One region of the Kluyvera sp. NPDC087067 genome, then DNA from elsewhere that is predicted to be linked to it. Evidence: predicted binding sites of a transcription regulator. Region 1 holds the regulator's gene; each other region holds the start of a gene.

Region 1 (10,449 bases):
CGTCCCGGGCATTAGCCTTGCGGATGTAAACTATGTGCCGCAAAACACCAGCGCTGCGCCAACGATCCCGACGTCGTCCTTGCAACAATTGACCTGGACGCCGGTCGACCAATCGAAAGTCCAGTCCACGCAGGTTGGGGTGGGCGGACAAACGCTGAATGTTCCGGGGATCACCGGCAAAGTCGTTGCTTACAGCGTACCGGCTAACATTGGCGAACTGTCGTTGACGCTGACAAGCGAAGTTAACAAACAAACCACCGTCTTTGCGCCGAATGTGTTGATTCTTGATCAGAATATGACGCCTTCTGCCTTCTTCCCAAGCAGCTACTTTACCTACCAGGAACCGGGCGTGATGAGCGCCGACCGTCTGGAAGGTGTTATGCGTCTGACGCCAGCGCTGGGGCAGCAAAAACTCTATGTGCTGGTCTTTACCACTGAAAAAGATCTCCAGCAAACCACCAAACTGCTGGATCCGGCAAAAGCCTATGCGAAAGGCATCGGCAACGCGATCCCGGATATTCCTGACCCGATTGCCAAACACACCACCGACGGTTTAGTGAAGCTGAAAGTGAAAACCAACAGTAGCTCCAGCGTACTGGTTGGCCCACTGTTTGGCTCATCTGGCCCGGCGCCGGTGACCGTGGGTAACACCGCCGCACCAGCCTATGCTGCTGCACCGGCGGCCGCAGCCGCAGCGGCTCCTGCTGAAAAAGCGGAACCGATGCTCAACGATACCGAAAGCTACTTCAACAACGGTATCAAACAGGCCGTGGCGAAAGGGGATATCGATAAGGCCCTGAAATTGATGAATGAAGCCGAACGTCTGGGCTCCAAATCTGCTCGTTCCACCTTTATCGGCGCTGTAAAAGGCAAGGGGTAATTTCTCCCCGCAGCGCGGATGTTTAGGCGAAGCCTTTCGGTGTGCCCTTACGGGCACACCTTTTTTGGCATGCAACAGATGATGTTGCACTGCTGTTGCGCTTATGATCGTATTTGACCATTCCTGCACCCCCTACCATGCCTTTCTGCGATACAATGACTGAACGCTATGTATTGGAGAGACAGGCATGTCGCACTCTGCACTGACGCAACTGCGTGCTTTGCACTATTTTGACGTCGTTCCCCCATTTGAACCGGCTCTGCGCGATTGGCTGATGCTGGAAGATTCCATGACCAAACGGTTTGAGCAGTTCGGGAAACCGGTTAGCGTAACGCTATTAAATGAAGAATTTATCCATCGCGATGGGCTTGCCGATGAACAGCACCTGCTGCCGGAAGAGCCTCGCTATTGGCTGCGAGAAATACTATTGTGCGTGGGGGGCGAACCGTGGCTTGCCGGAAGAACGGTGGTGCCGGAGTCGACCCTTTGCGGGCCCGAGCTGGCGCTACAGCAACTTGGGCAGACTCCGCTGGGGCGTTATCTTTTTACGTCCTCACACCTGACCCGTGATTTTATTGAGATTGGGCGTCACGATGCGCTGTGGGGGCGTCGTTCCCGCCTCCGCCTGAGCGGAAAACCACTGCTGCTGACTGAGCTGTTTTTACCGGCGTCGCCGCTGTATTAAGAGGAAGAAGAAAAATGGAGACGAGTCTGAGCTCGAGTAAGCTACTGGCTTACCATCGGCTGATGCGCACGGACAAACCCATCGGCGCATTGCTGCTGCTGTGGCCGACATTATGGGCGCTTTGGGTAGCGTCACCGGGTGTACCTCCGCTGTGGATCCTGGCCGTTTTTGTGGCCGGAGTCTGGCTGATGCGCGCCGCAGGCTGCGTAGTGAATGACTACGCCGACCGTAAATTTGACGGGCACGTAAAGCGCACCGCCAATCGCCCGTTGCCCAGCGGTGCGGTGAGTGAGAAAGAGGCGCGCATCCTGTTCGCCGTACTGGTTCTGATATCGTTCCTGCTGGTGCTGACGCTCAACACGATGACCATTCTACTGTCGGTGGCGGCGCTGGCGCTGGCCTGGGTCTATCCGTTTATGAAACGCTATACCCATCTGCCGCAGGTCGTGCTTGGCGCGGCTTTTGGCTGGTCAATACCGATGGCGTTTGCCGCCGTTAGCGAAACGCTCCCGCTCAGCTGCTGGCTGATGCTGTTAGCCAACATCCTGTGGGCGGTGGCGTATGACACCCAGTATGCGATGGTTGACCGTGACGATGACGTTAAAATCGGCATCAAATCGACGGCCATTTTATTTGGCCAATATGACCGTCTGATTATTGGGATTTTGCAGGTGGGCGTTCTGGCGCTGATGGCGGCGATTGGCTGGCTCAACGGCCTGAACTGGGAATATTACTGGTCGATTCTGATTGCCGGTGCGTTGTTCGTCTATCAGCAGAAGCTTATCCGCAACCGCGAACGCGGCCCGTGCTTCCAGGCGTTTTTGAACAATAACTACGTGGGACTGGTGCTGTTTATTGGTCTGGCGATGAGTTACTGGCAGTTCTGATAGATACGGTGGATAGCGTGCAAGACGTAGGCCTGATAAGCGTAGCGCCATCAGGCATAATTGCGCACATTGCCGGATGGCGGCTTTGCCTTATCCGGCCTACGCACTACACACTGGTAGCCCGGCCAAGCGAAGCGCCGCCGGGAATTGGCTCCGAGTTACCCCGGAGTCGGCGTAAACGCCTCGTCCGGGCTACAACGGCTAAAAAAAAATCCCCGGTCATTGCCGGGGATTTTTGTTTTTACTGCGCCGCCTCTTCCTGCGTCACGCTCTCAATCGTCAAGCGCACGTCCGAGGTAATCAGGTTTGCCATCATCTGGTACACCTTCATCGTCTCCTCCGGCTCAGCATCGCCGCTGTCGCTGATATAGCCTTCATCACGCAGGGTCAGTACCAGCGATGAGAACACCGCTTTATCGAAGAACTCCGGCGAGTTGATGCCGTGCAGAACGGAAAGGCGCTGTGCCAGCGTGCGGCTCTCTTTCTCAAGGGTGCTGCGGTTCATTGACGGATTGCCGCTGAGCAACCAGAAGGTGATCGCATAACGCTGTAGCGTTTCGCGCGCACCGGCGGCCAGCAGTTGCAGCGTCCGGGAGTGAGATGCATTAATGTGCAATTCACCGTTATCCACGGTGATCATCTCCTGACGTGCCATTTCCGCTATCAACGTATCGATAACCGCCGGAAGCTCTGCGCGTTCCCAGCGCAGGAACAGTTCGGCTTTCAGCATCGGATACAAGGTATCGATAGTGCTTAACACCTGCTCACGAGTGATATCACGATGCTGGGTCATGATGGAGGCCAGCAGCGACGGCATGATCAACATGTGCGCGATGTTATTGCGGTAGTAAGTCATCAGCACCGCCTGCTCGCGCGGCAGAATGATGATATCGCCGATGGTGTCTTTCTCGACTTCGAACTTGTTCATCTGCAACGCGTGGTCGATAAGCTCGCTCGCCGTCGCTTTTGGCGCTGTCGCATCTTCAGAGTACGGCGCGTTACGCATCAGCGCCAGATAGCAATCCAGTTGCTGAGTAAGCTGCTCGCGGGTCAGTGAACGCTGACGCGAAGCCAGCAACGCGGTACAGCACAGGTTCATGGCGTTTGCCGCACCGGCGTTGTTGATGCGCACCATCAGCTCGCCTGCCATTTTATTGACAGTTGGAGTCAGCCACGCAGGGCGCACCGCTTCGATAGGATCGATAGACTCGCGCCATTCCGGTACGTGATGGTTGAGATAGGACATCAGCGACATCGGTTCACCGAAGTTCACATAACCCTGTCCCAGATTGCGCAGTTTGCTTAAGCCGCGCAGCATCTGCGGTAAGCTCTCTTTCTCTTTCGTCGCGCCGCGTAACTCTTTGGCGTAAGTGCCCACTTCCATCACGTGCTCGTAACCGATATAGATAGGCACCAGCGTAATAGGACGTGAGCCGCCGCGCAGCATCGCCTGAATCGTCATCGACAGGGTGCCGGTTTTCGGATCCAGCAGGCGACCGGTACGAGAGCGTCCGCCCTCAACGAAGTACTCGACGGAATAACCACGGCTAAACAGCTCGCCCAGATATTCCCGGAACACGGTGGAGTAGAGCTTATTGCCCTTGAAGGTACGACGGATAAAGAACGCGCCCAGGCGGCGGAAAATCGGGCCAGCCGGCCAGAAGTTCAGGTTGATACCGGCAGCAATATGCGGCGGCACCAGCCCCTGGTGATAGAGCACGTAAGAAAGCAGCAGATAGTCCATGTGGCTGCGGTGGCAGGGCACATACACAATCTCATGCCCGTCGTGCGCCAGCTGGCGTACGCGCTCGGCGTTATGCACGTTAATCCCCTGATACAGACGGTTCCAGGTAAAACTCAGGATACGGTCGGTCAGACGGATCATCTCATAGGAGAAGTTAGCGGCAATCTCTTCCATCAGCGCAATCGCATTCTGCTGCGCCTTTTCGTGGGAGATTTTTTTGCTGCGCGCTTCATCTTCTACCGCTTTAGCAATCGCTTTTGACGCCAGCAGTTTTTTGAACAGGTCATGACGCGCAGGCAGGCGTGGGCCTACCGCAGCCAGACGCTGGCGGGCAAAGTGCATACGCGCCACGCGCGCCAGTTTTTGGGCGATGGTTTTATCCGTACCATGCTCGTCGGCCATGCGGCGCAGCGAGACGGACGGCGAAAAACGCACGAAGCTATCGCGGCCAAGCCAGGAGACGGCAAAGAATTTCTGGAAGCCGTTTAGCATCCTCAATGGCGGATTCACTTCGCCTTTCTCGCGACCTGGAGAACGCCCAAACATCACCGATACCGGCACCATTTGCACATCCAGATTGGGATTGCTGCGGTGCAGATCGAGATAGTCGTGGAACAGCTTAATCGACTCTTCTTTCGGCGTGTAGTATGTAAAGACGCGAGGGCCACCGTGAATGAACACGTAGCGCGGCAGCAGGGTGCCGTCGATCTCTAACGGTTCAAGCGGGTCGGGAAGCTCGTGCGCCAGACACTGCGCGCGCAGCGTCAGTAAGTCGGCCTTAGAGTTATAAGGCAGGACATACATAATTGGACGTGATGTATCAAGCCCCAATTCCTGGGCAGGTTCTGCCGGAATAGACTTGCTCTTTACCAGAACACTTAATGGTAAATTCAGTAATTTGTAGTAAATTCGTGGCCAGCCGGACATAAACGATGTAAAGCCTCTGGTTAATCATGCAAATGCGCGGCAAGAATATCAGAAAGTCGGCAGAATTTCTGTTCTACCGCTTCATAACACGCATTGTCATTGACGTATAAATGAAAAAGGTTCTTTAGATGGCCAATAATACCACTGGGCTCACCCGAATCATCAAAGCTGCTGGCTATTCCTGGAAAGGATTTCGCGCAGCATGGATCAACGAAGCGGCATTCCGTCAGGAAGGCGTCGCCTCGGTCGTGGCAATTATCATCGCCTGCTGGCTGGACGTTGATCCCATCACCCGCGTGCTGCTTATCGGTTCTGTCCTTTTGGTGATGATAGTGGAAATTCTCAATAGTGCACTGGAAGCGGTAGTTGACCGTATTGGCTCGGAGTATCACGAGCTGTCCGGGCGGGCGAAAGACATGGGATCGGCGGCGGTGCTACTGTCGATTTTCGTTGCGCTTATCACCTGGGGCATCCTGTTGTGGGCGCATTTCCACTAAAGCTGTGAAAACTGCCTGATTTTGCGTGTTTTACGGTTCCAAAATAGACACTAGCTGTATATACTCACAGCATAACTGTATATACACCCAGGGGGCGGAATGAAAGCATTAACGACCAGGCAGCAAGAGGTGTTTGATCTCATCCGGGATCACATCGGCCAGACGGGCATGCCGCCAACGCGTGCGGAAATTGCTCAGCGCTTGGGGTTCCGTTCCCCAAACGCGGCTGAAGAACACCTCAAAGCGCTCGCGCGTAAAGGGGTTCTTGAAATTGTTTCAGGCGCCTCTCGTGGTATCCGCCTGCTGGTGGAAGAAGAAACGGGCCTGCCGCTGATAGGTCGCGTGGCAGCCGGTGAACCGCTGCTGGCGCAGCAGCACATTGAAGGGCACTACCAGGTTGACCCTTCGCTGTTCAAACCAAGCGCAGATTTCCTGCTTCGCGTGAGCGGCATGTCGATGAAAGATATCGGTATTATGGATGGCGATCTGCTTGCTGTGCATAAAACTCAGGACGTGCGTAACGGGCAGGTTGTGGTCGCGCGAATCGACGAAGAAGTGACGGTGAAACGCCTGAAAAAACAAGGTAACGTCGTCGAACTGCTGCCAGAAAACAGCGAATTTTCCCCTATCGTGGTCGATCTGCGTCAGCAGAGCTTCTCCATTGAAGGGCTGGCCGTTGGCGTTATACGCAACGGTGAATGGCTGTAACCTTTCCCCTGTTTTAAACGGCTGTGAGGCTCTCGCTATCACAGCCTTTTTTCTTTCTGGTCTATACACATGCCGCTACTTACTCGTGCCGATAAGGCTCTGTGGCGCCTTGCGCTACCCATGATTTTCTCCAATATCACCGTTCCCCTTCTGGGACTGGTGGATACTGCCGTGATTGGTCACCTTGATAGCCCGGTTTACCTCGGCGGCGTGGCGATTGGTGCCACCGCCACCAGCTTCCTGTTCATGCTGCTGCTGTTTTTACGCATGAGCACCACCGGCCTGACCTCACAGGCGTTTGGTGCCAAAAATCCGCATGCGCTGGCTCGCGCGTTGGTACAGCCGCTGCTGCTGGCGCTAGGGGCGGGGCTACTGATTGTCCTGTTCAGAAATCCATTAATCGATCTGGCGTTGTCCATCGTTGGGGGAAGCGGCGAGGTGCTCGAGCAGGCGCGGCGTTTCCTCACTATCCGCTGGTTAAGCGCGCCCGCGTCACTGGCAAATCTGGTGCTGCTGGGCTGGTTGCTCGGCGTGCAATACGCCCGCGCGCCGGTGGTGCTTTTGGTGGTCGGCAACGTGCTGAACATCGTGCTGGATCTGTGGCTAGTCATGGGACTGCACATGAACGTGCAGGGCGCGGCGATGGCGACGGCGATTGCCGAATACGCCACCTTGCTGGTGGGGCTGGGCATGGTTCGCAAGGTGCTGGTTATGCGCGGGATTTCCTGGGCAATGCTCAAAACCGCATGGGCAGGGGATTTCCGCCGCTTGCTGGCGCTAAACCGCGACATCATGCTGCGTTCGTTACTGCTCCAGCTGTGCTTTGGCGCGGTGACCGTTTTTGGCGCACGTCTTGGTAGCGACGTCGTGGCGGTGAATGCGGTGCTGATGACCATGCTGACCTTCACGGCCTACGCGCTGGACGGCTTTGCCTACGCGGTAGAAGCGCACTCCGGGCAGGCCTATGGTGCGCGCGATGACAGCAAACTGCTGGAGGTATGGCGGGCTGCGTGTCGTCAGGCGGGCGTGGTGGCGCTGGCCTTCGCGCTGATCTATGCCATTTTCGGCGAGCATATTGTCGCGCTGCTGACGTCCTTGCCTGAACTGCAACAGCTAGCCGACCGCTATGTGCTCTGGCAGGTGGTGCTGCCAGTGATCGGCGTGTGGTGTTATCTGCTTGATGGCATGTTCATTGGCGCAACGCGCGGTGCCGAGATGCGTAACAGCATGGCGGTTGCGGCGGCGGGGTTTGCATTAACGCTGCTGGCCTTGCCGTGGCTGGGCAACCACGGTCTGTGGTTGGCGCTGGCGGTTTTCCTCGCTTTACGCGGTTTATCTCTGGCGGTTATCTGGCGTCGGCACTGGCGGAACAATAGCTGGTTTGTTTGACGAAACGGTTAAAGATTCCGAATAGTGAATCACACCCAGAATGAGTGACTACAATTATTATCACGCTTAGAGAAAAAGACGTCTGCTCTACAGCAACCTTCACTAATCACACACTGACGTTCGAGGATTTAACTATGAATAAAGACGAAGTCGGCGGTAACTGGAAACAGCTGAAAGGTAAAGTGAAAGAGCAATGGGGCAAACTGACCGATGATGATATGACGGTGATCGAAGGGAAACGCGATCAGCTGGTCGGTAAAATTCAGGAACGTTACGGCTACGCGAAGGATGAAGCCGAGAAAGAAGTGGATACCTGGGACAAACGTAATAACCATCACTGGTAACGTTTAATTCCTACCCGTGCGTACAAGGATGTACGCTCCCCCGTTTAGCGCCCGCTAGCGGGATTTCTTTTTAATCTGAATAGTATGATCGTGTTGGCAATGTTCATGCGCTCGGCACGCTTCCACTTCCACGCATCCTGAACATAAACCATGTGCTTCAATCACGTTATGGCGCAGGGCAAAGCCCATTTTTGCCGCCAGCGTATGCATAATATCTTCCACCCCTTCCGCACACTCTTCCTTCACCACGCCACAGCGGTCGCAGATAAACATCGCCGAGGTGTGTGTCGGTTGATCGAACAGATGGCACAGCACGTAGCTGTTGGCAGATTCGACTTTATGGACAAAACCCTGTTCCAGCAAAAACTCCAGCGCCCGGTAAACCGTTGGCGGTTTAGCCTGAGGTTCTTTGACACGCAGCAGGTCGAGCAGATCGTAGGCGCTAATCGCCCCTTCCTGCAAACTCATCAGGCGCAGTACTTCCAGACGTTGCGGAGTCAGGCGCACGCCGCGTTGCGCACAAAGCATTTCAGCTTGCGCTAACAGTTCTTGCGTAGTGGTCTTATCCATTGGCGTCCTCAAGTCACGAGTGAAACAAACGCATACTTTATCATGTTATGCCGGAAACACCGAGTTTCCACCAGTGTGCTATAGGTGTGTTATGGCAGGCACAGTTCACACTCAGGACGAAAATGATGAAAAGACCCGATTGCATTCGCCATTGGCACGATGTTGAAGGACCCGATAATTCGACTTATCCCGATAGCGAAGAACGTTTTGCTATTGGCGCCCCGCTGGCTCGCGCGCTGGGGTTAAGGCATATCGGTATTCACCACGAGCGATTACCGCCCGGCCGCCGCACCTCTTACCCGCACGCTGAAAGTGATGAAGAAGAGTTTGTTTATGTGCTGGAGGGCTACCCTCAGGCGTGGATCAACGGCTATTTGTGGAAACTTGAGCCGGGTGACAGCGTGGGTTTTCCGGCCGGAACCGGGGTTTGCCACACCTTTATCAATAACACCTCAGAAGAGGTGCGTTTATTGGTGGTTGGTGAGGCAAATAAGCGTTCAAACCGCATCTACTATCCGTTAAACGCTTCGTATGCCGTGACGCGCGAAGACCGTTGGGTGGATCATCCGCCGCAGTTTTTTGGCCCCCATGACGGAAAACCCGGGCGGAATTAACGATCCTCTTCTATAAAAGAGTAGGGCGCTTACTAATAACGATAGCCCTGTCGAAAATTTCAGTTAAGGGAACAAGACACTTTTTGTCCCGTTATTCACAGCAATAGTTCGTCTCTCTCCAGGTGATAACGGAGGGAGCGTTGTTTCATAACAGACAATAAGACGGGCAAACTGTGAAAAAAAACGAAAAATTTTCGCTGATGGGGATCGCTGTCTCTTTTTTAGTGGCAGGACAGGCAGGGGCAGCAAACGGATGGACGGAAGCCAGAAATGACGCCATGGGTGGCACCGGTGTGGCGTCCGGGAACTATGGCAGCGGCGTGCTGATTAACCCGGCGTTGCTGGCGAAATCCAGGCCGGACGACGATGTGACGGTAATCCTACCAACGATTGGCGCGCAGATATCGGATAAAGACAATCTGCGCGATAAAATCGATGATATCAGCGATGATGTGAACAATTATCGCCATTCTCTCGACAATATTAATCTTTTCGATCTGTTTATTCCCGGCAGCCCTGGCTATCGACAGGTTTCCTCAGCGGCAGGGGATTTAGCCAATCAGCTCTCATCATTGCAAGGCAAAACCGCCAGCGCGAAAGCCGGGGCGGGGCTGGCGGTGAGTATTCCAAATGAGACACTGGACGTGGCGTTTGTCGCGAAAGCGAACGCCCGGGCGCGAGTGAGTTCGTATATCGACCAGGGTGATATCGACCTGCTGCGCGGCGTTGAAGCGGTGCCTTCCAGCGCATTGGCGGTTAACCCGCAAAATCTTAAATCAAAAGGCTATGGTCGGGCGGCGATCGTCTCCGACTACGGGGTAGCCATTGCCCGCCAGTTTGATGTTGGCGGCGTTCCCGTATCCTTTGGCGTTACGCCAAAACTGCAAAAAACCTGGCTCTACAACTACACCGTGTCGATCTACAACTTCAGCAGCGACGATATCAATAGCAGCCGCTATCGTAACGACGACACCGGTTTTAACGTCGATGCCGGAATGGCCGCCGATTTTGGCGAGAACTGGACGGTGGGGTTGAGCGGGCAAAACCTGTTCTCCCGCGATATCGACACCAAAGAGGTGGGCGGTGTGCGCGACACCTACCAGATTCGCCCACTGGTGACCGCAGGCGTGGCCTGGCATACCGATATGCTGACCCTGAGCGCCGACGGTGACCTGACTGAAACCAAAGGCTTCAAGAGTGAGGA
Region 2 (10,449 bases), on a different contig from region 1:
GGTCGGCAAAATAGGATTCGAATGTCATGCGGCCTCCCTACTCTTAATTAACCCGCGGCGCAGTGCGCTATAGCGCTTCCTGATGGCCTCGAGTTCTTCGATGGTATATCGGTGTGGAACGTCGTTGTTTTCGAGCGCCTCGACGCGTTCAGCGCCGATTTTCTCGATAAGGCCCAGGCGGTACTGCTGCTGATTGCCAGACAGCTGCACATTGCAGTGGTGACATTGTTTACTAATATTGTCCTCGTTATAGCGCAGGTGTGATGCCTTACCGCGTGAGCGGTAGTGGCCGGCTTCCCACTGGACGGTGTCGAACGTCCCGCAGCTGATACATGACAGATCGACATCGCGCTCTCGGATGTAGTCGTTGACGACGCGCTGGGTTAAATCCTCCCAATGCTTCAGCGGTTTAACCGCTGCTTTACGCTGGCGCCAGGCTGCACGTTCTTTCTTCTCAATGGCGCGCTGATGGGAACGCTCCCTGCGATGCGCATCTTCCCTGGCTTTCCTGGTCTGTTCTTTGCCATAGGCGCTGGCGCATTCGTACGAACAAACAATCTGCTCGCTTCGCGTCGGATGGAACCATTGGCGACATTCTTTGTTGGCGCACTTACGGCGCGGTGACTTAGCCATGTTCACCCCCACGCCTTGTTTTGCCAGACGCGGCTCGAGCGCGGCGCTTTATCCCCTTCCGGGAGCAAGGCGCTGACGGTCCAGGTGATGTTGTCACGGTTCAGACTGCGCTCAACTTTGACGCCACGGCGACGGTAGTTAGCCACCAGCTCGTCGGCCTGTTCGGTGGTGCATTCGTGATGATGGAACCAGGAATATTTCATCGGCATCATCCCCCGAAGCTAATCAACTGGGCAGCGGCGTTCTCGGCCTCCTGCTGTGTTCGGAAAGTGCGCGACAATATCCAGCGCCAGAGAACATCGAGCGCGGCCTTGTACAACTGCTGGAACTCAGTTTCGTCCATATTGGCAAAGGAGATGCTGCGGGGATGTTTGCGGAGTGTGCCGTCTGGCAACTGAATAGCGTCGTAATGCCCTGCCTCTACGATTACCCAGGCGCGATACGCATCAAATGATTTGCAGAGACTGATACCATTGGTGACACGGCGGCTTGCGATTTGGTCCAGATACTGCTCAGCAGCATCCAGTAGCGCGCCTTCGTTGCCACCGTAAGCCGAAAGGTATTTAGCATAACCGGTCACCAGCTTGCGTTCGTTAGACGATATGGCGCCGCCGGCAGGCTCCCAATACTCAAAGCCAAGGTTAAGCAGAGCAAAGAATCGCCGGTGAAATGCTGGGTTGCGGACCTGTTTGAACTCAGCCACCAACACGGCGCCGAGCTTAATTTTTGATTGCAGTATATCGCTGGTCTCGGGGGTAGCCGCGATCAGGATTCCTGAGTTTTGCTTGATGAGTTGTAACTGCGCCATGGTTTTCCCCGTGGCGCACAGTCGTCAGGTTCTGGTTGTTCAGACCAGTATGCTGATTATGCTGGATATACTGTTAAACGGTCAATTTTTTGCGGTCATCTCTCTGACAACTTCCAGCAGTGTCGCCCGAGACCAGTAATGATCATCTTTGCAGAGCTTTCTACTTAAAACCTTCCCATCGGATGACGACAGGATGAATCGGTCGCTAGCCGCCAAATCAAAAGACAAAACTTCGCGGCCACTAGCATCTGTGATGGTCGCTATAAAGTCTCCGGTAGGAGCTGAGTCAATTGCACCCACAATATTTCCCCCTGAGCGACATCCAGACGCAATAAAATATTTCCAGAAACCGTGCAGAAAGGAGCCCGGTTATTATGCAAGTAATCAATAAAACCAGTCGTCCGCGCTTTCCCACGTTTCTTGCAGGATCTCTTCGATGCGATGTTTATTGCTTTTTTCATCGCCTACCACGTTAAGCCCATCAGTACTTGCCCGGCGAACTATCAGCTTACAGTCTTCATAATTCTGACCTATGTGGCGCGAAAGTTCGGCTTCCAGTGCCGGCACTGCGCCATCGGGTAACTTTTTCTTTTTATCGATTGTGACTTCAACTCTCATCTATCCTCCTCTGCAAATACTGTATAAATAAACAGTACACCCATGCAGCAGATTTATCAATCCTATAAAAGCATTTTTTGCGAAGGTTACTATGTTGTTTCTAATGAGTTTTTATGAGGACAACAAAAAACCCGCCGGAGCGGGTTTATCAACATAAAGCTTGGTAGACTGGTTCAGATAATCGGAAAATCATCTAGCTCTTTACCACGTACAACCATTATCTCGTATGTAATAACACCCGCAACAACCACCTCGTCCAGACACTCTCCTTCCAGCGCTTCACCATCAGAGGTAGCAAGGGATTTACCCATCACTTCCGCGAACTGGTTTCGTCCGCAGTATGTGATAAAGGCTACTTTACTCTGTTATACAATCAGACATTTATTGACCACTACATAGCTAAAAGACGCTTCAATATGAAATCAAATTCTTCTTTGAAAAGAAGAGTCGCATCAACTTTAATATTTTTACAAACCACTAAATGAATCCTCAGTGGATTTTATACTCTCCAGCATGGCCTTTTGCTCAACATATTGCAAATAAAGGTCTGAAACTATTTCCATTGCAAGATTAAAGACCTTATGATAATGGCCGAAATGATCTACAACCTCTACTGCCAGCAATGAATTTGATGCATCTAAGTCTTTATTTTCACGATTCACACCAACCTTGTTAACATAATATTGCAAATAAACATGGGAGTTCATAGTTGTATATATCATATCTGCAATACGTAGCGTTTTATCTTTATCTATTGATATAAATGGTGACAGAGGAACCAATCGCTCACCTACGACATCAGTACGCAATATAAATATTTCTTTCTTTCGAACTTTAGCTTTATTTCCTTTGATTGGTTTAAGTGCCTCTTCATGTTGTGCATGCACAACAACACCTGCTCTCGAGTGACAAAGTACATCGTCAACAAGTTTTCTGGTGAGTTCCTCTACATCAACCTCTTGCGAGAACCCTATTGATTCGAATAATGGAATTGAAATATTTCTTATTGTATTTAACTTATCTATGTAAAACAAAAATGAGGAAACATTTATGTTTTTCAAACTCCCATCAATCAACCCATTAAGAATTGATTGATTGATGCTTTTCTTCGCATCATCATCTGAGTTTTTTATAAATAAAGCGGCATGATATTCCTGTATAGATTTGTGAATAAAAGCATATTGTTTAAAACCATCTTCCTTGATAAGACCTGTTATTTTTATTATATCTTGCAAAAAATTACTAGTATCATTCGATTTTGGTTTGTATCCACACCTATTCATGCTTTTGTCAATAAAATCAATAGCTTCCTGGTGTGTAATTGTTAATTTATTTTCCTTTAAAGATAAAAAGCTAAAAGCACAAAATATAGCTTTTACCAATCCACTATCATCATGAAACGCTTTTTCTCTAGAGAAAAAAAGCTTTCTTAAATCATGCCCCTCATATAATATATCAAAAATCCTTTGGTAATAGTCACTAGCTGTTTTCGGAATAATATCTGCATTTGGATAACAAGCACAAAAAAGAGAAACAAGAATCGGCGTCACTAAAGATGTCAGCAATTCATTATTAGATTTCAATATCTGTTTAGCTTTTTCTGCTTCAAATTTCCCCATCCTTTTATCAATCAAGTTGAATACATCTAAAGGAGAAAGATCCTGGATTTTAATTTCTTGTGCTATTGTTGATGTACATATTTCAGTGTGTGGTCTAGATGAAATTAATATTGGTGCTTTAAACTTATTCTTTATTAATTCAATTTCCTTATAAACAACCTTCCTTCTCCCCGAGGATATTTCATCGAAACCATCAAGCAGTAAAATGACTCTAGAACTGGACAATGCAGATTCTACTGAATCAATATCAGCCTTTACTCCACAATTATTTATTATCTCGACCAGCTTTTCGACAATCGAATTATCTTCTAGCGTTCTCAATTCCAAAAAGAATGGAAGGCGGAGACCTTTTCTAATCGTTTCAATTAATAACTTCTTCATCACTGTGCTTTTCCCATTACCAGCCACACCAGTGATATTTAAAATACAACCTTCCCCTGTCATTATCATGTTCTCTAAAAGAACAGACTCATTGTTATTATTTTTAAATCTTAAAGGATAATATATATCGTCTATAACAAATAAACTATCCTTTCCGTCAATTGTTTTTGTTTTTAAATTCTCATAGATATGTCCATTGACATAATTATCATAGCCCCCATCTTCTTTAAGACTCCTGATAAGTTTCTCACCTTTCTTAGAATTAAATCGCCAAGGATTTTTAAGAATATGTTCAAACAATCTCTCAAAACTCTTCTCAACGACCTTATCCACCCCTTTGTCAGCTTTGCTCGCCACATAACCTGCTATCATAGATTCAAACACACCTTTTCCTTAAATAATTAAAACTACACTATGGTTAGCATTGATTTCTATACTCCAGTATTTCAATGAATCAGTATGCTAACTGTCAACAGAATCTACCTGCTATGATAAACACAGGCCATTTACTCAGTAAGCTGCAAACCATCTGAATTAAATCACAAATGTGAATATCCGAGAAATATACTTTGTTGATAGTTATCACATTTGGTAGGATTTCTTATCAGTTTGACCTGCGATAGGTCAGGCTTGCTAAAGTACCTCCTTGACTAGACAATAAAAAGCAATTACACATGTTGATATGAACGCCACTGAGAAGTTTTTACACGGGAGTCTATAGCAGAGTTCGTACTTTGCTAGCAAATTCAGCCCCGAAAGAGTGTGTGCCCTTAATACTTGTTTATAAAGATTAACGGGCAGACTTCAGCCTTGCATTTCTGTATCGACCAATGTTCACTGATGCAGAAAGGACTTCCAGTATTAGTCTCATGCCTGCGCTCCTTTCAGTGCTACGGCGATTTCTTCGAAAAACTTCTCCCGAGAATGACTGGTCATGGCAGGTACAAACGCCCCCATCAATATGCCCTGATCGCAGTTTTCATCATCGGATAGAAGAACCATTTTCTTATCCAGACGAACTTTCGCTTCTTGCAGCTGCTCATTCCGGCTGGCGCGCTGGAGATACTCGGCGATAATTGCGATGGCCTTGTTGGTCTGCTTCACGGTTATATCGTTCATACTCACTGTTTCCATGTCTCTCATTTCACAGCCCTCAAGTGTGATACGTTCTTGCGGTAGCTGGCCCAGTCGAAATTCACCCAGATGCCGCTGTCCATGGTTAAGCGGTCGATAATTCGAAGCCCGGGAGATTCCTGAAGCCCTACATGGTTCAGGTTCGTCAGAACGCCGACCGGTTTCATCGAGGACAGCCGACGATCAACAACCTGGTTCAGAATGACCTTTTCGCCGCTGCTGCCGCGCTGAATACCGACCTCGTCCAGCACCAACAGGTCAACCTTGCAGAGATTATCCAGCAGGGAGGCCTCCGACTGGCCATCGTCATAGAACTCGCGGACACGAAGCATTAAATCCGGGATGGTGACGACCAGAACCGAATGGCCAGCAGCCAGTAGATGGTTTCCTATCGCCGCTGCAAGATGGTTTTTGCCGGTGTCTGGGCCGCCGCTGAATACGAAGCTCGCAAAGCCAGCCACGAAGTTGTGCGCGTAGCTTTTCGCCATGGTGTAGGCCTTGCGTTGTTGCTCGCTGGATACTTCGTAGTTGGCGAACGTGCAGCTGCGGTGCAGGCTCTGTATACCGGAACGGCCGAAGATTTTCTCAGTTCGCGCTTTATGGTTCAGTCTGCTCAGTTCCTCGCAATGCTTAAGCCCCTCTTCCCGCTGCCACGCCAGTAGCTCAGCGGCGCTGGTGAATTTCGGCTGTACACCTGGCGGAATGAGTTTCTTCAGACGCTCCAGCGCGCTGCCGGAATTAACAATATTTTTCATCGCTACCCCCTGAAACCTGGTGGGATGGTATTTTCTGGCTCAGAAATGTGGTTCACATCCCTGCCCGTTTTGCGCTCGGCGAGAGCAAACTTCGGCTTGAACAATCCCTGATACCCATTGGCAATGCTGGTGTTAATCACATCTACGGGGTTATGTCCGTCGTCCAGACAAGCCTTCAGCAGTTTGAATGCCTTGGTGACAGTCAACTCGGTCTTGATGGCCTTTCCAGATTGCTGGCGGTAGGCAACCCATTCACTCCAGGACTCAGAATCAAGCCACTCAGGGACAGGGATTGTCAGAGGGTCAAACTTCACCTTCCCCTTTGGGGGATTAGAGGGGGTTAGATCTGTTTTTATATTTGTATTTGGAAGAATGTCTTTGGTGTTCCCTGTTTTCGGGGATACCTTTCCCTGAATTCGGGGATAACCATCCCTGTTTTCGGGGATGGTTGAAGGGGCAAAATCACCATCCCTGTTTTCAGGGATAACCATCCCTGTTTTCGGGGATAACTGTCCCTGATTCCGGGGATTGCCAATCATGAATTCGCGGGCGCTAATAACCCACGTTTCGACTTCAGCAGCCGGGAACGCCGCCGGACACTTCATGCAATTTGGCTTGGTGTAAGCCCATTTATCCAGGCAGGTATTAATCCCTATGTATCTGATTTGCCCAATGCGGCGCAGGATGATGATGTTCCGATAGGCAAGGCTCAGCACAGCCTCAGAGACGTGCTTCACCTTCAGCGTCGTTTTATCTGCAATGAGGCTATTGGCAATGCGATCAGACTTCTTAGACCAGCCATAGGTCAGGCGAACGATAGCATTCAGCACCCGGAATTCACGGCCTGAAAGCTCAACGATACACAGGGCATCCTGAATCTGGTTGGCCAAGCGTAAATAGCCGTTCTCCAGTTCAGCCATGCGACTCTCCTGTTTTCCCAGCTGCGCGGGAAATTTGAATATTTCAGCGGTGTTTGACATACTTATCTCCGCAATTACCTACCGTTTTTGCACCAGAAAGCCGTTGGTGTTCGCGCACCGCGGCTTTCGCCTTTTCTGAATTACTCATCCCATAATCCCCGGAACCATGGTTGCTAAACTGGTCACGACAGCGGCCAGCGATTCATCCGGCAAGAAGCGCAATAAAGCCTCAGCAGCTTCACGGACTTCTTTCTCAAGCCGTTTAATTGGCTGCCCGAGTAGCTTTGCCTGGTGCGCTTCAGTGCATTCTTTCATTGCATCAGCAATCAGCTCTGCTTCCGTTTTCGCGAGCAGCCCATATTCACGCGCCACTCTCTCGTTATCGCGAGACATTACGTCTGTTATTACCGGGATCAGTAGCATCAGGTTTTTGTCATTCTTCGGGCCTGGCTCGTTAATCATCCGGAAGAAATTTTGTCTGGTGTTCACCTCGGAACCAGCAAGCAACAGACCGCGACCACCGCGGGCGATCCACTCTTTCGCTATCAGCTTCGAAATGTAGATTTGCGCCTGGCCTGGGGTGGCTTTCTGCCATGCTTTAACAGCTTCGCGAATACGGATTAACTTGCTGTTATTGCGTGGAGCGCTCTGATAATTCGATATCACCGCTTGCGCTGGCGCTCCTGTATCCTGATAAAAATTTAGAGCTTGCATGATTACGCTCCTTGCTTTGGTAGTCCGTCGGTTGGGTTTGGGTAAGCATCAGGATCGATTTCGTGCGGAGTTACCGCCCAATTAAGAAACTGACAAAGCTGGATAATTCGTTTTTGAGGGACACCGCTATCATGGATCCACTTACCAACGGCTTGGCCACTGATGCCGAAGTGTTTACCAATGCAAGCTCGCGAAGCGGCTTTGCTGATTTTTTCCTGGATATCTTTGTTCATATGCTCTCCTTCAGATGATGAATTGAAGCATACACGACGAAAGTTTATGTTTCAACAAACGAAACATATTGTTTTAGTGCCTAGCGAAACCTTAGGTTGTAAAATGAGTTTTATGAATGAGATTACTAACCCGGTCTTTGCCAAAAGAATTCAACAAGTCATGACTGAAAACGGCTGGAATAAATCCGATCTAGCCAAGAAGGTCATGCTTTCGCATACGGCTGTGCAAAATTGGGCTAAAGGTAAAAGTGTTGCTAGCGGAGAGAGGTTAAAAAGGCTCGCTGCGGCTACTGGGAAGCCTGAACATTGGTTCTTTTTGCCTGCTGATGTCTCTGAAGATATTCCTCAAGAGCAGGCAACACAAAGACAGTTAGATGAGACAGAATTGGTCATGCTCTCACTATTCAATCAGCTACCAGAGTCTGAAAAACTGAGGTTGATTCTTCATACCCAAGGAGTTCTGCGCGATATAGAGCTTCTCAAAAGTGATGTGTTCGATCTCATAAACAACGTTAAAAAATAAAAAAGAAACACCCAAGAATTAAAGGTGCCCTAGCGGCGCCTTTTTTTTCGCCCTCATGCGAAATTTATACTTTCACCGCACTTTACAAACGAAACTTATTGTTGCACACTTCAATTCATCGATAACAAGCGCATCGTTGTCAGGTGAAATGTTCCGCAGCTCAGCGATACGAGCACCGAGGGTGAAATGAAAGACTTTGCACGCAAACCAGCACGGCAGCAGGCCGTAAAACTGAATTATGTTGAGGCGTTCATCCGCCGTCTCTGCTACCTGCTGGCGCAGAAAGGAGATCCGGATGCATAACCAAAAGAAATGCGCTTACCACCTGTGTGGAAAGCCGATTGAGCAGGGAAAAGAAGTAAAGAATGAGCTGACGCTGATTCACGGCGCGCAGCTGACACACGAAGAACGCGATTATTGCTCTGTACGTTGTGCTTCATACGACCAGATGGCCCACGAGTCATAACGGTGGCGGATATGAGCGAAAAGTTATCACTTGAGCACCTGAAAGAATTACTCAGCTACTCACCAGAAACAGGTGATTTTACCTGGTTAGAAAAACGTGGTCGCGTCGCAGCAGGTGAAGTTGCAGGTCATCTTGATTCACGCGGATATATTCGAATCATCATCAATGGGAAAAAGTATCGAGCGCACCGCCTGGCCTGGTTCTACGTACATGGTAAATGGCCTGAAGACCAGATTGACCATGTAAACGGGAAGTGCTCTGACAACCGGTTGAAAAATCTGCGCGAAGCAACTTGTTCGCAGAACAACTTCAACAAGTCACTCCAGAAGAACAACACAAGCGGAGTGAAGGGTGTGTACTGGCACAAGGGTAAGCAGCGCTGGAGAGCCATCTGTCGCGTTGATGGGAAAAGATACACGGTAGGAAATTTTGTTGAATTAGAAAAGGCAGCGGAAGCAATAAACAACTTCCGCGAAGCAAATCACGGCTTATTCGCCAGAAATTTATAAAACCAGCGCAATGCTGAAACTCTCCGGTGCTCCCGACCAAAGTTACACCGGAATTTTTACCAAACCAAAAAGACACCCAATGGGCGCTATCAATGGCCCGGGGATTCTAACATCCGAAAAAGAGGATTGAACATGGAATTCTTCTATGTGGTCAAGGCCACTCAGAAATCTGGCAAGCAAGATGCTGTGATTTGGTTCACTGCAAAATCAGAAGCCCGGGCTAACCTCCAGCTTGATGTAGAGCTGGAAGATGCCGAAATCGAAACCGGTCGTGGCAAAGACTACATGAAGCCCGTTCGTACTGACTTCCCTGTGTTTAATGACCTGCCGGAAGAAGGAACGGTTGATTTTACCTGGTGTGAGCGCTACGAACTGGCCGACGACCAGCGCACCTGGCAGCTGAAACCCGGCGCGGCGCCGCAAGATACTTTCCACCAGGAAGATGCTGGCGACGCAGACGCAGACGCAGACGCAGACGCAGACGCAGACGCAGAACAGGATGAGGACAGCGTCCACGAAAGCAAGATTGTAAACGTCGAATACAACATTGCTCCCCTGTCCTTCCGCATCCAGGTACTGGCACAGTTCAATGCCGAAGAACGTCATGTTTACTGCATTAACAAGGAAACACAGGCCAAGTTATCTGCTCTCGAAATGGACATGGATAACAGCTATGTGCAGAACCTACTGCTGGCTATCGAAAACACTCCGGAAGTTAAAGCATATGACATGCCTGGTATCTGGAAACTCACTGACGCCATCAAGAAAATTTTTCCACAGGACAATCGCAGCGAACTGAACCAGGTGATCCGGTTCGTCAAAGCGTGGGTAGGCACCGAACACATCGATCGCGGCCTTTTGGTCAAAGAATGGCAGAAAGGCAACCGCGTGGAGCTGATTCAGCGGACTGATACTAAAACCAACGCCGGCGGCGGTAATAAAACCGATCGCAACCCTGACCTTGTCCACACGCTGGACACTCTGGACATTGATATTGCGCTGGCCACTCTACCAATGGATTTCAACATCTACGATATCCCTGGTGGCGTTTTCCGCCGCGCAAAAGAGATCGTTAGCAAGAAAGAAAGCCCGTTCAAAGAGTGGTCCGAAGCACTGCGCAAAACCGCCGGCATCCT
Region 3 (10,449 bases), on a different contig from region 1:
TGGCGAACGTGGATAAGCAGGCCGTCGCCGCCGCATTTGGGCGCGCGGCGGCCCATTATCATCAGCATGATGAGCTGCAACGCTTAAGCGCCGCGCATCTTCTGGCCCAGCTTCCTGCACAGACATTTGCCCGCGTGCTGGATGCAGGCTGCGGGCCTGGCAGCTACAGCCGCTACTGGCGAAGCCAGGGGAGTCACGTGACGGCGCTGGATCTCTCCCATGAAATGCTGCAACACGCGCGGGAACATCAGTCGGCAGACCGCTATTTGCAGGCCGATATCGAAGATATCCCGCCACTGGAAAGCGATTTTGAACTGGTGTGGAGCAATCTGGCCGTGCAGTGGTGCAGCGACATCCGCGTGGCCCTCGACGGTCTTTATCGGCAGCTTAGCCCCGGCGGGATATTAGCGTTTACCACGCTTACCGCAGGGTCTTTACCGGAACTTAACCGGGCCTGGCAGGCCGTGGATCATCACCCGCACGCCAATCGTTTTCTGCCCGAACAGACGCTGCGTGAAGCCCTGGCGCCGTATCGTCATCGCGCCACGGTCACTACCCATACGTTAGCGTTTCCCGATGCCTTAAGCGCAATGCGCTCGCTCAAGGGAATTGGTGCGACGCATCTTCATCAAGGGCGCAGTAGCCGGACGCTGACGCGCGGAAGACTGCAACAGCTTCAGCTAGCATGGCCATCGCAGGCGGGAGAATGCCCTTTGACTTACCATCTTTTTACAGGAGTGATCGCGCGTGATTGAACGCTACTATGTTACCGGAACCGATACGGAAGTAGGGAAAACCGTCGCCAGTACCGCATTGCTACAGGCAGCGCGTTTACTCGGGCGTCGTACCGCAGGCTACAAGCCGGTGGCGTCAGGCAGCGAGATGACCCCGGACGGGTTGCGCAACAGCGACGCCCTGGCGCTACAGCGTAACAGCGTGGTGCCGCTGGGCTATGCAGCGGTGAACCCGTATACCTTCGCTGAACCCACCTCTCCGCATATCGTCAGCGCTGATGAACTGCGTCCGATTGAGGCCCGCGTCCTCTCAGCGGGCTTGCGCAAGCTGGAGGCTCAGGCTGACTGGGTGCTCGTCGAAGGGGCGGGTGGCTGGTATACGCCGCTTTCGCCGACGTTGACGCTGGCGGACTGGGTGAAGGGGGAACAACTGCCGGTGATTCTGGTGGTCGGCGTGAAACTTGGCTGCATCAACCATGCGGTGCTGACGGCTCAGGCCGTACAGCAAGCGGGATTGAGGCTGGCGGGCTGGATTGCCAATGATGTCACCCCGCCAGGACGTCGGCACGCGGAGTATCTCTCTACGCTAAAACGGATGATCCCAGCCCCTATGCTCGGTGAAATTCCCTGGCTTGGCGATGAGATTACCGATAAGCCACTGGGTCAATATCTCGACCTGAGCATCCTGTAACCCTCTTTAATGACCCGCTGAAAGTCCTCAGCGGGTTATCTTCATTCGTAACTGAAACGCCGTAAAAAACGTAAGGGAATCATGTCTGTTATCGCCAGATAAAGAGGCGACATTTCGCTGATACATATCAAAATCGAGAGTAAAATATTTTTTTGCATCAGCATTGACAGGATGTTGCGCAAATCGCCGGGTGGCGGGGGATACGGGCTGGAGGTAGTTATCCACTATTCCTGTGGATAACCCTGTGTATTAGGGTTAGAAAACTCGCGGTGAACGAGAGAGCATGCGGCTTTCGCCCGAATTGGTGTGAAACGCGTCTTTTGTCTGTTTTCTTTAAATATCAATAAGATAAATAAAAGCAATGGCGTCATAAAAAGTGCAGGTGATTGCCATAAAACTTTCATGACCTATATTGACAAATGTTAAAAGGGAAAATGTTCTGGGGATAACCTTATCTGGTGGCGGTTTTATCTGCCCGGTCGTTAAATTTCACCGATTCTTGCGGGTTATCTGCGCAGCCTGGCGAAATACGATAATGCACAACTGTGTTTATATCCAGTATTTTTTATTGGCAAATATGCGAGGGGCGAGTAGAATTAATCTCCAGCCCGGCCATCAGTCATCAGGTAGCGTTGTCAATGAGTAAACCCTTTAAGTTACATTCCGCGTTTAGTCCTTCTGGCGACCAGCCGGTTGCCATTTCACGTCTGAAAGAGGGGCTGGAAGACGGTCTGGCGCATCAGACCCTGCTTGGCGTGACCGGTTCAGGGAAAACCTTTACCGTGGCTAACGTCATCGCTGACCTCCAGCGTCCCACCATGGTACTGGCACCGAATAAAACGCTGGCGGCGCAGTTGTACGGTGAAATGAAAGCGTTCTTCCCGGAAAACGCGGTGGAGTACTTTGTCTCTTACTACGACTATTATCAGCCGGAAGCTTACGTTCCCAGCTCCGATACCTTTATCGAAAAAGACTCCGCGGTGAATGAGCACATCGACCAGATGCGCCTGTCCGCCACTAAAGCGCTGCTTGAGCGGCGCGACGTTATCGTGGTGGCGTCGGTATCGGCCATCTACGGTCTGGGCGACCCTGACCTGTATTTGAAAATGATGCTGCACCTGACGGTGGGCACCATTATCGATCAGCGCTCCATTCTGCGTAGGCTTGCAGATTTGCAGTACACCCGTAACGATCAGGCGTTTCAGCGCGGGACATTCCGTGTGCGCGGTGAAGTCATTGATATCTTCCCCGCAGAATCGGACGATCTGGCGCTTCGCGTTGAGCTGTTTGACGAAGAGGTTGAGCGGCTGTCACTGTTCGACCCGCTAACCGGTCACGTCGAAACCACGCTCCAGCGCTATACGGTTTACCCGAAAAGCCACTACGTTACCCCGCGCGAGCGTATCGTACAGGCGATGGAAGAAATCAAAGTTGAACTGGCTGAACGACGCAAGGTGTTATTGGCAAACAATAAGCTGCTCGAAGAGCAACGCATTAGCCAGCGAACCCAGTTTGACCTCGAAATGATGAATGAGCTGGGCTACTGCTCGGGCATTGAAAACTACTCGCGTTTCCTTTCGGGGCGTGGGCCGGGCGAGCCACCGCCGACGCTATTTGACTACCTGCCGGCTGACGGTCTGCTGGTGGTGGACGAATCCCACGTGACGATCCCTCAAATCGGCGGCATGTACCGTGGCGACCGGGCGCGTAAAGAGACGCTGGTCGAGTATGGTTTCCGTCTGCCGTCTGCGCTGGATAACCGTCCGCTGAAATTTGAAGAGTTTGAAGCGCTGGCACCGCAGACGATTTATGTCTCCGCGACGCCGGGCAACTATGAGCTGGAAAAATCTGGCGGCGAGGTAATCGACCAGGTCGTTCGCCCTACCGGGTTGCTTGACCCGATTATCGAAGTGCGTCCGGTCGGCACGCAGGTTGACGATCTGTTATCCGAAATTCGCAAGCGCGCGGTGATTAACGAACGAGTGCTGGTCACCACGCTCACCAAACGTATGGCGGAAGACCTGACGGATTATCTTGAAGAACACGGAGAACGGGTGCGTTATCTGCACTCTGATATCGACACCGTCGAGCGTATGGAGATCATACGCGATCTGCGTCTGGGCGAATTCGACGTGCTGGTGGGAATCAACTTGCTGCGTGAAGGGTTGGATATGCCGGAAGTTTCGCTGGTGGCAATTCTTGACGCCGACAAAGAGGGCTTCCTGCGTTCTGAACGTTCGTTGATTCAGACTATTGGTCGTGCCGCGCGTAACATTAACGGCAAGGCGATACTGTACGGAGACAAAATCACCGCGTCGATGGCCAAAGCCATCGGTGAAACCGAGCGTCGCCGTGAGAAGCAGCATCAGTACAACGTCGAGCACGGCATTGTGCCGCAGGGCCTGGTCAAAGACGTCGTTGATATTCTGTCGATGGGTGAGGGGCTGGCGAAGACCAAAGCAAAAGGCCGCGGTAAGTCACGTGGCGCATCGTCGGTGGTTGAAGCCGATGCACCGGTGCTGACGCCGAAAGCGTTGCAGCAGCAAATCCAGGTCGTGGAGGCGCAAATGATGAAACATGCGCAAAACCTCGAGTTTGAAGAAGCGGCAGAAGCCCGCGACCGGCTGCACAAGCTCCGCGAGTTGTTTATCGCCACGTCATAATGACGGCACCCTCGGTATGACCCGGCGCTAACCCCGGCGTCACTACGTTCGGCCGGGCTACCGTCCCGTAGCACGGGCAAGGCGCCAGCCGCCCCCGTGATAGCTCGGTGCCACCCCCAGCGTCACTGCGTTCGGCCGGGCTACCGTCCTGTAGCCCGGGCAAGGCGCAAGCCGCCCCCGTGATAGCTCGGTGCTACCCCCGGCGTCACTGCGTTCGGCCGGGCTACCGTCCCGTAGCCCGGGCAAGGCGCAAGCCGCCCCCGGGATAGCTCGGTGCCACCCCCGGCGTCACTCCGTTCGGCCGGGCTACCGTCCTGTAGCCCGGCCAAGGCGCAAGCCGCCCCCGGGATAGCTCAGTGTCACCCCCGGCGTCACTCCGTTCGGCCGGGCTACCGTCCCGTAGCACGGGCAAGGCGTAAGCCGCCCCCGTGATAGCTCGGTGCCACCCCCGGCGTCACTGCGTTCGGCCGGGCTACCGTCCCGTAGCCCGGGCAAGGCGCAAGCCGCCCCCGGGATAGCTCGGTGTCACCCCGGCGTCACTGCGTTCGGCCGGGCTACCCTCCCGTAGCCCGGGCAAGGCGCAAGCCGCCCCCGGGATAGCTCGGTGCCACCCCCGGCGTCACTCCGTTCGGCCAGGCTACCCTCCCGTAGCCCGGGCAAGGCGCAAGCCGCCCCCGGGATGGCTTAGCGCGGATATTGGCGAGAAATGCGAACGGCGTCACTCTCAGGAGACGCCAGCCTTAATGTTCACTTAATAAACTGCGCTCATACTATCCTTAAAATAAATAAGGATCGCGCTATGTTCCCTCTCAATACCCAGCAACTGTTTACCGTCACTCTCTCCATTGCCATTGTCGTCGGTTTTGTCTGCCAGTGGATAATGACGTTCTGACGCGCATTAATGCTTAGGCGACTGAAACTCCACCCATGCCCGGGTGCCGTTTTCGTTCTCGCGATTTTGCAAGAAGAATGCCGCTTCATGAAGCTGGGCGATACGCGTCACGATGCTGAGCCCGAGACCAATCCCCCCATAACGACTGTCCATGCGCACAAACGCCTGGCTTAACTCACCCACTTTCGACTCATCAATCCCCGGCCCCTCATCCTCAACCACTAACATTGGTCGTGATGCGGACACAAGCGACAGCGTAATCGTCGAGTTCTCCGGGCTGTATCGATGCGCATTCTCCAGCAAATTACGCACCAGCAGACGCAGCAAGGTCGCATCACCGGAAACGGTCAATGCCGACGGCGGATGGTGAATAACCAGCTTTTGCGCTCGCGCACCCAGCATAGTTTCAAGCTCAGTGCGTATTGGCTCAATGACATCACTCAGCAGATTCACCTGCTGATAGCTACCTGCCGAAAATGACTGGCCCACGCGCGCTAAAAGCAGCAGCTGCGCAACGCTCTCAGTCATCTGATCGATGCGCTGTACCAGCGGCGCCAGATTCAAGTGCTGCGTCTTTTCCAGCAGTTCCAGATGGAGTTTTAAACCCGCCAGCGGCGTCCGCAGTTCATGGGCGACATCGGCGGTAAACAGACGCTCGCGATCGAGGGTCTGCGTCAGATTCAGCACCAGCTGGTTAATGGCGTTGGTCACAGCCTCCACCTCAACCGTCGTCTGTTGCAGAAAGATGGGCTGCAAATTTCCCGGCGTACGGGTATCGAGCTCTTTTTGCAGGTCGGCGAGCGGGCGCGTAATGCTTTTTACCGCCTGCAAGCACAGATACAACGCCAGCGAGATAATCACCAGGCTTGGCAACAGCAGGCTGGCAATTGCCTCTCGCACTTCATGCTGAATATGCTTAGCATTATTGTGATTGTTTATCAGCATCGCGACTTCCAGCTCGATCTGCTCTTTGCTTTCATGCCAGAGCCAGAACACGCTGATAAGCTGGAAAAACACCAGAATCAAGCCGATGGCGAGCAGCAGCTGATGACGCATCGGCCATTTGCGAACGGAAAATAATGCCATCGCTTAGTCTGCCTTGCAGGAGTTAACCAACTGATAACCAAAGCCGCGCACGGTACGGATACGGGCTTTCCCCACTTTATCGCGCAGATTGTGAATATGGACTTCCAGCGTATTGGTCGCCGGTTCGTTATCCCAGTTGTAGATATCGTTGTAGAGAATCTCACGGTGTACCGGACTACCTGCTTTAAGCATCAGGCGTGAAAGCAGGGCGTATTCTTTGGGCGTCAGCTCCAGAATCTCACCGTCCAGCCATACCTGGCGGCGCGTCACGTTAAGACGCAGATTCTCCACCGTGACTTCGTTATCGCCCTGATTGAGATTACGACGCAGCAGCGCGCGAATGCGGGCGTTAAGCTCCTCTAACGCAAACGGCTTCACCAGATAATCGTCGGCGCCGGTATCCAGACCGCTCACGCGATCCTCAAGGGTGTCACGGGCGGTCAGAATAAGCACTGGCGTGCTCATTTTTTCCTGGCGCATGCGGTTTAGAAAATGCAATCCGTCTTCATCTGGCAAACCTAAATCCAGCACGACCAGACTGTAGTGCCCGTTAGCCAGACTCAGCGCCGCCTGCTGCGCCGTCTCGACGCCATCGCACGCGTATCCTTCACTCTGCATGGCCAGAATCAGCCCCTGTAATAGCAGCGTGTCATCTTCAACGACTAATATTTTCATCCGTTTGCCTCTATTTACACGTGGCTAATATATCGTCTGCGGCACGATATTCCTGTGTTTCTACGCCGGTCATACCCAGCATTGTAGAGAACAGATTGTCCTGCGAGTAGTCATTTTCTTTGGCCTTTTTTTGCAGACAGGCGTAATTCACGTTATAGCGTTTTTGATAATCATCGGATAACCATAACAGCATTGGCACATGTTTCTGCGTTTCTGGCGCAATGGCATAAGGCAACCCGTGCAAATAAACCCCGTTCTCACCCAATGACTCGCCGTGGTCGGAAAGATAAACCAGACTGGTGGTGAATTTATCTTGTTTGGATTGCAGCAGCTTAATGGCTTTATCGACAATATAGTCAACGTACAAAATCGTATTATCGTAGCTATTTTTGAGCTGTTCCTGAGTACAGGATTGTATTTCGCTGGTATCACAGGTTGGCGTAAAGCGACGGAACGCTGGTGGATAACGGTTGTAATACGTTGGGCCGTGGCTGCCAATTGTATGCAGAACAATCACGCCGTCACCTTGCATATTATCGATGGTCTGCTCCAGACCGTGGAACAGCACCTCGTCGTAACATTCGCCGTTAATACATTCGCCGGGCAGTTTTAAATCGGTGACATCCTGATGCGGTACGCGGTCACAGGCCCCTTTACAGCCGCCGTCATTATCATTCCACTGCACCTGAATCCCCGCGCGCTGGATAATATCGAGCAAACCTTCCTGATGGTGGGCGAGCGACTCATCGTAGCCGGTACGCGGCATATTCGAGAACATGCAGGGAACCGAAACGGCGGTGGCCGTACCGCAGGAGGCTGTTTTCGGGAAATAGACCACGTTATCTTTGGCGAGTAACGGGTTAGTTTCACGGTCGTAACCCCCCAGTGAGAAATTGGCGGCGCGTGAAGTTTCACCCACGATTAAAATCGTCAGATTTTTGCGCGGGCCATTTTTCATCGCCGCGTTTTGTTTCGCGTCTTCACCAATTTTAACTAACGGTAAATTGTCCATCTTATGGTGAAAATACCAGGAGTTTATAGCCACAATACTGTTTGACGGATTTAAGGACTTCACCAGCTCCTTATTATTGCGAAACAGCGAGGCGTAATCTTTATAAAATAATGCAGCGACCAGCAAAATTAAGACGGCGGAGACAACCAGCGTCATTGCGCGAGTCAACGTCCCGCGCCACAGATTTGCTGACGGTTTGATTTTTATCCACCACGCCAGCGCAATAAACAGCAGCGCAGTGAATCCCAGTACTACGACCATCTGGCCCGAGAGTAGGGCATAGCTTTCAGCGGAGGTGGTATCTAGAATATTGGTGACCATTGATCGGTCAACAATGATGCCGAAATTCATCATGAAATACTGAGCGCAGGCGCTCAGCAGAATAAACAGCGTGGCGACGAGTTTTTCAAGACGAATAAAAGAGGCCAGCGTCAGAAATATTGCCATCACTGAAAATGCCACCACCGGCATGCTGATAAACACCAGCATGTTATGCACGCTATCTACGGGCAACAGGGTGAAGGCCTGACGATAGAAAACGATATTCAGGGCCAGGGCAATATAGAGTGCGAACAACACGATGTACGTTAAGCGACTAACGGTCGGGCGATAGCGTGACAGGCGAAGCATAGCGATGGACTCAGTAATGATGATGTTCGCTATACTGCCTGAGCTTTTTTAAGACAACCTTAAGATTTTAAGGTTGCTCAACCAAATGCCTGAAGTGCTTCCTCAAGCGCCGCACGCAGAAGAGCGCGGTCGTGGCGATAGGGAATATCATCAGCTTCCAGTGGCTGCTGGACCACCACTTTACACTGCACATGGCTAGCGTCGACTTTCGGCCCGACAACCACCGCGTCAATCACCGCTTTGCCGATATAGTGCTCCAGCAGCCCAATGCGTGTTTCAATGCTGAGATCGCCCGCCGGGCTGTGCTCACGGCCAAGATTATCAATGTAGACCATTGGCGCAGGCGTGCGGCGCATTGCCTGGGCAATATCGGGCAGCAGCAGAATCGGTAACAGGCTGGTGTAGAAACTGCCCGGGCCGATGAGAATTAAATCGGCCTCGGCGATGGCTTCCACGGCTTCACGCGTCGCTGAAACTTGCGGCGTTAACATTAATGTTTGCGGCGGCAGTTTAAGTTGATCGATATTCACTTCACCGTAGATTTCATGCCCCTCGCTGTCGATTGCCATTAAATCTACCGGCTGTTCGGACATTGGAATCAGGGATGCTTCCACTTTTAGCAGGTTTCTAATGAGATTGATGGCCTCTAAGGGTCTGATACTCAGGTTGTCTAAGGCCTTTAACATCAGATTTCCGAGGTTATGCCCGGAAAGTTCGCCATTACCGCCAAAACGATACTCAAACATTGTCGAAGCAACGCTGGGTTCGGTAATTAATTGATTCAGGCAGTTGCGCATGTCCCCCCAGGCAATGCCCCCTTCCGAACGACGAATTCGTCCGGTAGAGCCGCCATTGTCGGTGGTGGTGACGATGCCGGTCAGGCGTGAACCGAGTGATGACAGGGATGACATGACGCGTCCAAGTCCATGTCCACCGCCCAGTGCGACAACGCGGTCAAGATCGGCAAAAGTGCGATTGCGCATACAACTTCCTTATAGTGAAAAACGTGCCTACATTAGCCTAACTACCCCTAAAAGACGATGCTCTCTCGCGGTCAAAATGACGTATATCAATGCAAAAAGGAGATTTTTACGTATTCTGTACGGAAAATGCAGGATAACACCGCTATATATAACTTTATACAGCGTAAGCGAGAATGGCGAAATTGTTTTTCTCGCGCTACTATTCGGCATAACCTGGTTTAGTTTTTAAGACTAAACAACACACTCTAGCCTCTGCGCCTAAGTTGAAAAATACGGCGTTTTGGCCGCGGCAGATTCTTGTCGCCAGGGCGAAGGAAGAAATGATCTCGCCTCCCGTATTTGGAAAGGTGTCTATGGCTTCACAACTCACTGATGCGTTTGCGCGCAGATTTTTCTATCTGCGTTTGTCGATTACCGACGTTTGCAATTTCCGCTGCACCTACTGCCTGCCTGATGGCTATCAGCCCAATGGGGTGACCAACAAAGGATTTCTGTCGCTTGACGAAATTCGCCGGGTTACGCGCGCCTTTTCGGCCCTGGGGACGGAAAAAGTCCGCCTGACCGGCGGTGAGCCATCTTTACGTCGTGATTTTACCGACGTCATTGCCGCCGTGAAAGAAAACGCCGCTATCCGTCAGATTGCCGTCACCACCAACGGTTACCGAATGGCGCGTGATGTCGCCGCCTGGCGTGATGCTGGTCTGACGGCGTTAAACGTCAGCCTGGACAGTCTGGACGCGCGTCAGTTTCACGCGATTACCGGTCAGGATAAATTCCGCCAGGTGATGGACGGCATCGATGCCGCCTTTAGCGCAGGCTTTGATAAAGTGAAGGTCAACACCGTGCTGATGCGCGATGTAAACCATCACCAGCTCGACACCTTTCTGGCGTGGATCAAACCGCGCCGCATTCAACTCCGCTTTATTGAATTGATGGAAACCGGCGACAGTAGCGAACTGTTCCGCAAACACCATATCTCCGGCATGGTGCTGCGCGATCAACTGCTTAAGCGTGGCTGGATCCATCAAATCCGTCAGCGCAGCGACGGCCCGGCGCAGGTCTTTTGCCACCCCGATTATGAAG

The links. The regulator LexA, encoded in region 1, represses DNA repair genes until DNA is damaged. The targets are predictions, from matches to a motif close to TNCTGTATGTACATACAGNA.
Region 2: the regulator LexA is predicted to act here: its motif matches at 2,077-2,096, upstream of ACIPDS_RS02055 (DinI-like family protein).
Region 3: the regulator LexA is predicted to act here: its motif matches at 1,967-1,986, upstream of uvrB (excinuclease ABC subunit UvrB).

Annotation. Positions count from the first base shown of each region.
Region 1 is NZ_JBIUZS010000006.1:299,772-310,220, reverse strand. Features, by position in the region: gene malM (maltose operon protein MalM) at 1-880, shown strand, start outside; gene ubiC (chorismate lyase) at 1,068-1,565, shown strand; gene ubiA (4-hydroxybenzoate octaprenyltransferase) at 1,580-2,452, shown strand; gene plsB (glycerol-3-phosphate 1-O-acyltransferase PlsB) at 2,694-5,123, opposite strand; gene ACIPDS_RS16995 (diacylglycerol kinase) at 5,252-5,620, shown strand; gene lexA (transcriptional repressor LexA) at 5,720-6,328, shown strand; gene dinF (MATE family efflux transporter DinF) at 6,398-7,717, shown strand; gene ACIPDS_RS16980 (CsbD family protein) at 7,852-8,061, shown strand; gene zur (zinc uptake transcriptional repressor Zur) at 8,116-8,631, opposite strand; gene ACIPDS_RS16970 (cupin domain-containing protein) at 8,757-9,245, shown strand; gene traF (conjugal transfer protein TraF) at 9,419-10,449, shown strand, end outside.
Region 2 is NZ_JBIUZS010000001.1:445,013-455,461, reverse strand. Features, by position in the region: gene ACIPDS_RS02075 (YlcG family protein) at 1-28, opposite strand, end outside; gene ACIPDS_RS02070 (recombination protein NinG) at 25-633, opposite strand; gene ACIPDS_RS02065 (hypothetical protein) at 636-842, opposite strand; gene ACIPDS_RS02060 (DUF1367 family protein) at 842-1,441, opposite strand; gene ACIPDS_RS02055 (DinI-like family protein) at 1,826-2,059, opposite strand; gene ACIPDS_RS02050 (NACHT domain-containing protein) at 2,527-4,443, opposite strand; gene ACIPDS_RS02045 (hypothetical protein) at 4,927-5,178, opposite strand; gene ACIPDS_RS02040 (ATP-binding protein) at 5,199-5,948, opposite strand; gene ACIPDS_RS02035 (replication protein) at 5,951-6,934, opposite strand; gene ACIPDS_RS02030 (hypothetical protein) at 7,013-7,582, opposite strand; gene ACIPDS_RS02025 (YdaS family helix-turn-helix protein) at 7,585-7,815, opposite strand; gene ACIPDS_RS02020 (helix-turn-helix domain-containing protein) at 7,928-8,338, shown strand; gene ACIPDS_RS02015 (YdaE family protein) at 8,634-8,804, shown strand; gene ACIPDS_RS02010 (HNH endonuclease) at 8,816-9,313, shown strand; gene ACIPDS_RS02005 (RecE family exodeoxyribonuclease) at 9,446-10,449, shown strand, end outside.
Region 3 is NZ_JBIUZS010000001.1:19,646-30,094, forward strand. Features, by position in the region: gene bioC (malonyl-ACP O-methyltransferase BioC) at 1-755, shown strand, start outside; gene bioF (8-amino-7-oxononanoate synthase) at 1-16, shown strand, start outside; gene bioD (dethiobiotin synthase) at 748-1,425, shown strand; gene uvrB (excinuclease ABC subunit UvrB) at 2,064-4,088, shown strand; gene pmrB (two-component system sensor histidine kinase PmrB) at 4,987-6,066, opposite strand; gene pmrA (two-component system response regulator PmrA) at 6,070-6,741, opposite strand; gene eptA (phosphoethanolamine transferase EptA) at 6,752-8,383, opposite strand; gene yvcK (uridine diphosphate-N-acetylglucosamine-binding protein YvcK) at 8,461-9,366, opposite strand; molybdenum cofactor riboswitch at 9,598-9,732, shown strand; gene moaA (GTP 3',8-cyclase MoaA) at 9,720-10,449, shown strand, end outside.